Regions from separate parts of the Bradyrhizobium sp. BLXBL-03 genome, predicted to be linked through region 1. Evidence: predicted binding sites of a transcription regulator. Region 1 holds the regulator's gene; the other holds the start of a gene.
The links. The regulator PhoB, encoded in region 1, activates phosphate uptake and scavenging genes when phosphate is short. The targets are predictions, from matches to a motif close to TGTCATNNANCTGTCAT.
Positions count from the first base shown of each region.

Region 2: the regulator PhoB is predicted to act here: its motif matches at 2,237-2,253, upstream of ACNJX9_RS20455 (glycerophosphodiester phosphodiesterase family protein).

Region 1 is NZ_CP182470.1:8,059,209-8,063,391, reverse strand. Features, by position in the region: gene phoU (phosphate signaling complex protein PhoU) at 1-580, shown strand, start outside; gene phoB (phosphate regulon transcriptional regulator PhoB) at 603-1,316, shown strand; gene ACNJX9_RS38030 (GcrA family cell cycle regulator) at 1,408-1,920, opposite strand; gene ACNJX9_RS38025 (aspartate aminotransferase family protein) at 2,388-3,590, shown strand; gene argF (ornithine carbamoyltransferase) at 3,590-4,183, shown strand, end outside.
Region 2 is NZ_CP182470.1:4,249,501-4,253,683, reverse strand. Features, by position in the region: gene pdhA (pyruvate dehydrogenase (acetyl-transferring) E1 component subunit alpha) at 1-538, opposite strand, end outside; gene ACNJX9_RS20455 (glycerophosphodiester phosphodiesterase family protein) at 793-2,172, opposite strand; gene adh (aldehyde dehydrogenase) at 2,318-3,835, opposite strand; gene ACNJX9_RS20445 (helix-turn-helix domain-containing protein) at 3,970-4,183, opposite strand, start outside.

The sequences.
Region 1 (4,183 bases):
GGGCCAGCGCGTCGTCACCATCGATGCCGAGCTCGACGCGCTGCAGAAGAAGATCGAGGAGCGCGCCGTGCTGACCATCGCGCGCCGCCAGCCGATGGCGGTGGACTTGCGCGAGATCGTCGGCGCCATGCGGGTTGCGACCGACCTCGAGCGCATCGGCGACCTCGCCAAGAACATGGGCAAGCGCGTCGCAGCGCTGGAGACGGATTTCCATCCGCTCAAGCTGTTCCGCGGCCTCGAGCACATGACGGACCTCGTGCAGCAGCAGGTCAAGTCGGTGCTCGATGCCTATGCCGCGCACGACCTGCCGGCGGCGATGACGGTGTGGAAGGGTGACGAGGAGGTCGATGCCATCTGCACCTCGCTGTTCCGCGAGCTCCTCACCTACATGATGGAGGATCCGCGCAACATCTCGTTCTGCATCCATCTGATGTTCTGCGCCAAGAACATCGAGCGGATCGGCGACCACGCCACCAACATCGCCGAGACCGTGTTCTACATGATCGAAGGCCAGGCCATCACCGACAAGCGGCCGAAGGGCGACATGACGACCTTCGCCACGACGGTCCCGAACACCTGATTACGCAAGGAGCGACGAGCCCATGGGCGCACGCATTATGGTGGTTGAGGACGAGGAAGCTCTGACCGAGCTTCTCCGCTACAACCTCGAAGGCGACGGCTATGACGTGGAGACGGTGATGCGCGGCGACGACGCCGACACCCGCCTCAAGGAGCACATCCCCGATCTGATCGTGCTCGACTGGATGTTGCCGGGCCTGTCCGGGATCGAGCTGTGCCGCCGGTTGCGGACGCGATCCGACACCAAGCAGCTGCCGATCATCATGCTCACCGCGCGCGGCGAGGAGAGCGAGCGTGTCAGGGGCCTTGCCACAGGCGCCGACGATTACATCGTCAAGCCGTTCTCGGTGCCCGAGCTGCTCGCGCGGGTCAAGGGCCTGCTGCGGCGCGCCAGCCCCGAGCGGCTCGCGACCGTGCTCGCCTTCGGCGACATCGAGCTCGATCGCGAGAAGCGCCGCGTGGCGCGCTCGGGTCGGCCGATCGATCTCGGACCGACCGAATATCGCCTGCTGGAGTTCTTCCTGGAGCATCCCGGCCGGGTGTTCTCGCGCGAGCAGCTGCTCGACAGCGTCTGGGGCCGCGACATCTATATCGACGAACGCACCGTCGATGTGCATATCGGCCGCCTGCGCAAGCTGCTCAATCTCGGCCGCGAGCAGGACCCGATCCGCACCGTCCGCGGCGCAGGCTACGCGCTCGACGATCGCTTCGCGAAGGCTGAGCAGACCTCAAGCTAGGCTGCCCGCCAGCAAACAAAAAAAGCGCGCCTGGTGGCGCGCTTTTTTTCGTCCCGGCCTGTCCCGCGACGATGTCGTCTGAACCAAGTACTCAGCGCGTGCCTGGCTTCGCCGGCGCCCGCCGGCGATCCGCCGCCGGCTGATACGCCACGCGCGAGTGCTGGGCGCAGTAGGGCAGGCCTGAGAGCGCCTTGCCGCCGCAGAAGAAGAAATCCGGGCTTGAAGGATCGCCGACCGGCCAGTGGCAGGTGGCCTCGTTCAATTCGAGCAACGAGAGCCGCTGGCTCATCGGCACAACGTTGTCGTAGGTAACAGGTTCAGCCTCGACCTCGACCTCGAAGGCCTGCGCCAGCGCGGTGTTGCCGCGCGCGATGGGGCGGCTCACCCGCATCATGTGCTGTGCGGGACGCGCCTTGCGCGGCCGCGGAGCTGCTGATGAGGGGCTCTTGGCGCGGCCGGACAGGCCGAGCCTGTGCACCTTGCCGATTACGGCGTTGCGGGTCACGTTTCCAAGCTCAGCGGCGATCTGGCTGGCCGAAAGTCCGGCCTCCCAGAGCTTTTTCAGCTGCTCGACGCGATCATCTGACCAGGTCAAAACCGTCATTGCATCCTTTCCTTCGCCGGCGCCAGCCATCTGTGGGGCCTCACGACGAATGCCTAAGCTTCGAAAAACCCGTGCCGCCAGAATCCCTTAAGGCTCGCCGGGCGCGCCAGATGCGCCCGAACGTTTACGCCGGTACATGAGGACTTTTGGGATCAGAACCGCTGCACGAGATGTCGTATCTGACAAGCCAAACGCTACAATATGCCGTGACTCACGCGCAAGAGTCCGCCGACTCGCTTCCACATGTTCCGTGGCGAAAATCCCGCAAAATCGCCACCGCAAGACTACGGATTCAGCGTTTCGCGAGGCTTTCCGGGCGGCATTGACACCCGTATTGCCAGGCATAAGATAGTCGCGCGTGCCGCCCTTAAAAGGCGGCACGTTTCGTTTTCCGGGCCAAATGACGCGCTGCGCCATGCGTGTTCAGGCCGTCCGAAACATCCGAAGTGACCACCAAAGAGATCGTCATGACCAACAGCGCAGCGCCGCATTTGCTCCCCGTTTTCGCCAGGGCCGATATCGGTTTTGAGCGCGGTGAAGGCGTCTGGTTGATCGCAACCAATGGCGATCGCTATCTCGATTTCACCTCGGGCGTCGCGGTCAATGCACTCGGCCATGCCCATCCGGCGCTGGTCAAGGCGCTGCAGGAGCAGGCCACGAAACTCTGGCACATGTCGAACCTGTTCCAGAGCCCTGACGGCGAGAAGCTCGCTGCGCGTCTTTGCAACGAGAGCTTTGCCGACTTCGTGTTCTTCTGTAATTCCGGCGCCGAGGCGCTGGAGGGCGTGATCAAGCTGGTCCGCCATCATCACTTCTCCAAGGGCCATCCGGAGCGCTATCGCATCATCACCTTCGAAGGCGCCTTCCACGGCCGCACGCTGGCGACGCTGGCGGCGACGGGATCGGCAAAATATCTCGAAGGCTTCGGTCCGCCGATGGACGGCTTCGACCAGGTGCCGCATGGCGACATCGAGGCCGTGAAGAAGGCGATCGGCCCGCATACCGCCGGCATCCTGATCGAGCCGATCCAGGGCGAGGGCGGCGTACGTTCGGCGACTTCAGCCTTCCTCAAGGCGCTCCGCCAGCTCTGCGACGAGAAAGGCTTGCTGCTGGCCTTCGACGAGGTGCAGACCGGCATGGGCCGCACCGGCGATCTCTTCGCCCATCGCCGCACCGGCGTCACACCCGACGTGATGTCGCTGGCGAAAGCGCTCGGTGGCGGTTTTCCGATCGGTGCGATCCTGGCGACCGCGGATGCGGCCGCCGGCATGGGCCCCGGCTCGCACGGCTCGACCTTCGGCGGCAATCCGCTGGCGATCGCGGCCGCGAACGCCGTGCTCGACGTCATGCTCAAGCCCGGCTTCTTCGACCACGTGCAGAAGATGTCGCTGCTGCTCAAGCAGAAGCTCGCCTCCGTGATCGACCGTCATCCCGATATCGTCAGCGAAATCCGCGGTGAGGGGCTTTTGATCGGCATCAAGGCCGTGGTGCCATCAGGCGATCTGGTCGCAGCCTTGCGCAACGAGAAGCTGCTTACCGTCGGCGCCGGCGACAATGTCGTGCGCTTCCTGCCGCCCTTGATCGTCACCGAGGCGGAAATCGAGGACAGCATCGTCAGGCTCGAGCGCGCCTGCACGGCGCTGTCAGGCAACAAGCGGGCGGCAAGCTGATGAGCAAGGCACCCAAGCACTTCCTCGACATCAACGAGCTGCCGCTGTCGGAGCTCAAGAGCATGCTCGCGGCCTCCTCCGCCATGAAGGCGAAGCAGAAGGCGCATCAGCCGGTGCGGCCGCTCGAAGGCAAGACGCTGGCGATGATCTTCGAGCGTCCGTCGACCCGCACGCGCGTCTCGTTCGACGTCGCCATGCGCCAGCTCGGCGGCGAGCCCATCATGCTCACCGGTGCCGAGATGCAGCTCGGCCGCGGCGAGACCATTGCCGACACCGCGCGCGTGCTGTCGCGCTATGTCGACGCCATCATGATCCGCATCCTCAATCACGAGGCGCTGCTGGAACTCGCGGCGAACGCGACCGTGCCCGTCATCAACGGCCTGACGCGGCGCTCACATCCGTGCCAGGTGATGGCCGACCTCATGACCTATGAGGAGCATCGCGGCCCGATCGAGGGCCGCACCGTGGCCTGGACCGGCGACGACAACAACGTGCTGGCGTCCTGGGCCCATGCCGCCGAGCGCTTCAAGTTCAAGCTCAATGTCGCAACGCCGCCGGAGCTTGCCCCGAAGAAGGTGATGCGCGACTTCATC
Region 2 (4,183 bases), 3.8 Mb from region 1:
TGTTGAAGCTCTCATAGACCTGGCCCTGGTTGGCCGCACCGTCGCCGAAATAGGTGACGCTGACATTGCCGTTGCTGCGGTAATTGTTGGCGAAGGCAAGACCGGTGCCGAGCGAAACCTGCGCACCGACGATGCCGTGGCCGCCATAGAAGTGCTTCTCCTTGCTGAACATGTGCATGGAGCCGCCCTTGCCCTTGGAATAGCCGCCGCGGCGTCCCGTGAGCTCGGCCATCACGCCGTTGGCATCCATGCCGGTGGCAAGCATATGACCATGGTCGCGATAGCCGGTGATGACCTGATCGCCCTCCTTCAGGGCCATCTGCATACCAACTACCACGGCCTCCTGGCCGATATAGAGATGGCAGAAGCCGCCGATCGCACCCATGCCGTAGAGCTGGCCGGCCTTTTCCTCGAACCGCCGGATCAGGAGCATGTCGCGGAGCGCCTTCAGCTCCTGCTCCCTGGTGAATTCCGGGGGCGAACCGCCGTTGGTTTTGTCGTGCTCAGCGCTTGCGGCGGCTTTCTTGGGTGCGGCCATGGGAATTCCGGGTCAGAGAAATCTAGGTCCTCTCTAACCTAACTCAATCGCGTGTGAAAGCACCGCAGCGGCATAGGACGACTTTCATTATGCCGCACTGCAACGTGGCCGAAATTTTGCAAAACTTTTGGCGCTGGATCAGGCAACATTAGCTCCGCGCCTGCGAGAGCTCTGCACGCAAGCGCGGCGACGACATCGGACACGCATATCTCGGGTGCCGAGCCCCGCTGCGTGTCCGATTCGAACCGCCGGACCTACCAGCCCAGCTCGCGCAAATACGCAGCGCGGGCGGCAACGCCAGTGTGCGTGAAGTCGGTGAAGACGCCGTCGACGCCAAGCCGGAAAAATTTGAGATATTCCTGGGCTGGATCGGCGTGATAGTCGGCCGCAAGATATTTCTTCTCGTTACGGAACGTGAAGACGTGGACGAACAGGCCGAGCTTGTGCGCATCGGCAATCAGGCTGGTCGCCTCCTGGGTCGCAGCCTCCGGCGTCGATCCCTTGTAGGGCGTGCCGTCGGCATTGTTGTCCTTCCACAAGGCGATCTTCAGCGGAACGATATAGGGCTTCCACGGACCGATGCCGTCGGCATAGGTCTTGATTTCGGCGAGGCCCTCAGGCGTCAGCATCGCATCATACAGGCGCGCATCGCCCGCCACCGTCCAGTCGAACGGACGTGAATTGGTGATGTTGTCGAGCAGCACCTTGCCGGTCTTGAAGTCGATGCCGTTGCCGTCGATGAGCTGCACCTGCCGGGTCTGAAGGCCATGGCTGCGCATATATTTCAGGCTGCCGGGCTCGAAGCTCTGAACCAGGATGGGCGCGTCCCTGGTGTTGAGGCCATTGTCGTTGATGATTTTGATCAAGGCGTCTTCCAACGGATGGCTGCCCGGCGCGCCGCAGCCGTTTGCGATCGCCTGGGCATTGTTCCAGGTCGGATTCTTGGTTTCCGGATAGACCAGGATGGGACGCCCCGTTTCCTTGCTCTTGGCCTTGGCGATATCGAGGATGTCCTGGAAGCTGATGACGGGGAATTTGCCGTTGAACATCTTCGGCCGCTCGTTCGCCGCATCATAGGTGGTGCCGCCGATCCACTGCTTCAGCTCGGCCATCGTGAAGTCGGTGAGCGACCAATCGTTGGTGTGATCCTCACCGTCGACGATCAATGACTTCAGCACCGATTTGGGATCGGAGGGATCGGTGAGATCCGTGAGATAGTCGGCGGGCGTGCCGGCTGCGGCCGGCGCCTTGACGCGCACACCGGATACGGTGCGCTTGCGGGCTGCGACCGCTGCGTTGGTCTTCGCCACTTCGGCCACATTGGTGTTGTCGGCCAGCCAGGGATTGTGACGCGCGACCAGGACGCAGTCCTTGGTGAGGTGCAGATCCTCTTCGAGCGCATCGGTTCCGAGCGCGGCCGCGAGCTCGTAGGATGCCTCGGTCTCTTCGGGCACCAGCCCCGGCACGCCGCGATGTCCGAGGATCAGCGGCGCCTTTCCGTCGACGGTCAGAAACGGCTTGGCACCTGATGGCGCAGTCTGGGCCACGGCCATCGACGGCACCAGCAACGCCAGGGCCGCGCCGAGCAGCATTGTTCTGACATGCATCTTCCGCCGCAAGAGATTGTTCGTCATGGCCGCGCCTCCCTCTGTGCCTGGCATCGCGTCGTCGCGATAGGGCTCGTCTTGTCTCAACAATCTGACAGACGGATGACGGCGGGTCGGGCGGTCACGGATGTGCACAGGCGGCGTCGACATGACGCCGCCTGCGCTGGTTCGATCAGAAGAAGCCGAGCTTCTTCGGGCTGTAGCTGACCAGAAGGTTCTTGGTCTGCTGGTAGTGATCGAGCATCATCTTGTGGGTCTCACGGCCGACGCCCGACTGCTTGTAGCCGCCGAAGGCGGCATGGGCGGGATAGGCATGGTAGCAATTGGTCCAGACCCGGCCGGCCTGGATCGCCCGGCCGAAGCGGTAGCAGCGGTTGGCGTCGCGGCTCCAGACGCCGGCCCCGAGGCCATAGAGCGTGTCGTTGGCGATCGCGAGTGCCTCGTCGTCGGTCTTGAAGGTCGTGACCGAGACCACGGGGCCAAAAATCTCCTCCTGGAAGATCCGCATCTTGTTGTGACCCTCGAACACCGTCGGCTGGACGTAGAAGCCACCCGAGAGATCGCCGCCGAGATCGGCGCGTCCGCCGCCGGCCAGGACCTTCGCGCCCTCCTGCTTGCCGATGTCGATATAGGACAGGATTTTTGTGAGCTGCTCGCTGGAGGCCTGCGCGCCGATCATGGTCTCGGCCGCACGCGGATCGCCCTGCTTGATGGCGGCGACGCGCTTCAGCGCCCGCTCCATGAAGCGATCGTAGATATCGGCGTGGACCAGCGCCCGGCTCGGACAGGTGCAGACCTCGCCCTGGTTCAGCGCGAACATGACAAAGCCTTCGATCGCCTTGTCGAAGAAATCGTCGTCTTCAGCGGTGACGTCCTTGAAGAAGATGTTCGGCGATTTGCCGCCGAGCTCCAGCGTCACGGGGATCAGATTCTGGCTGGCATATTGCATGATCAGCCGGCCGGTCGTGGTCTCGCCGGTGAAGGCGATTTTTGCGATCCGCGGACTGGAGGCGAGCGGCTTGCCGGCCTCCAGGCCAAAGCCGTTGACGATGTTGAGGACACCCGGCGGCAGGAGGTCGCCGATGATCTCGGCCCACACCATGATCGAGGCCGGCGTCTGTTCGGCGGGCTTGAGCACCACGCAATTGCCGGCGGCAAGCGCCGGCGCGAGCTTCCAGCACGCCATCAGGAGGGGGAAGTTCCAGGGGATGATCTGGCCGACGACCCCGAGCGGCTCGTGGAAATGATAGGCGATCGTGTCGTGGTCGATCTCCCCGATCGAGCCTTCCTGGGCGCGGACGACGCCTGCGAAATAGCGGAAATGATCGATGGCGAGCGGCAGGTCGGCGGCGCGGGTCTCGCGGATCGGCTTGCCGTTGTCCCAGGTCTCGGCGACAGCGAGGCGCTCGAGATTCTCCTCCATGCGGTCGGCGATCTTGTTGAGGATCGCAGCGCGCTCGGCGACGCTGGTGCGTCCCCAGGCAGCCTTGGCGGCATGGGCCGCATCGAGGGCCGCTTCGACGTCCTGCGCGTCGGAGCGCGCGATCTTGCAGACGACCTTGCCGGTCACCGGCGAGGCGTTGTCGAAATATTTGTCCGAGATCGGCGCCACGAACTTGCCGCCGATGAAATTGTCGTAGCGTTCGGCGAACGGGTTTTGGGTGACGCCGAGGAATTCAACCTTGTTCATTGATCACTCCCGATGTTGATGTTTGCGCTCATCGTCGTGTGTTCACGACTTGCGCCAACGATCTCGCGGGAGGTGCTTTCTGTCAGCCCGGGTGGATGCGAAGGTGGAGCGGACCTGTCGCAGAACTGCGACAGTCAGTGCTTCAGCTCGAACCGCTTCAGCTTCCGGTGCAGCGTGGCGCGGCTGACGCCGAGGGCCTTGGCGGCGGCCGACACGTTGCCGCCGGCGCGGAGCAGCGCCCGCTGCAGCACCGCGCGCTGGCCGCCGGCGAGATGATCCTGTGCGGGCTCGCCGCCGAGCAGGTCTGCCGCGGGAACCGGCCGCAGCGCCCTGCCCGGCGCGATCCCG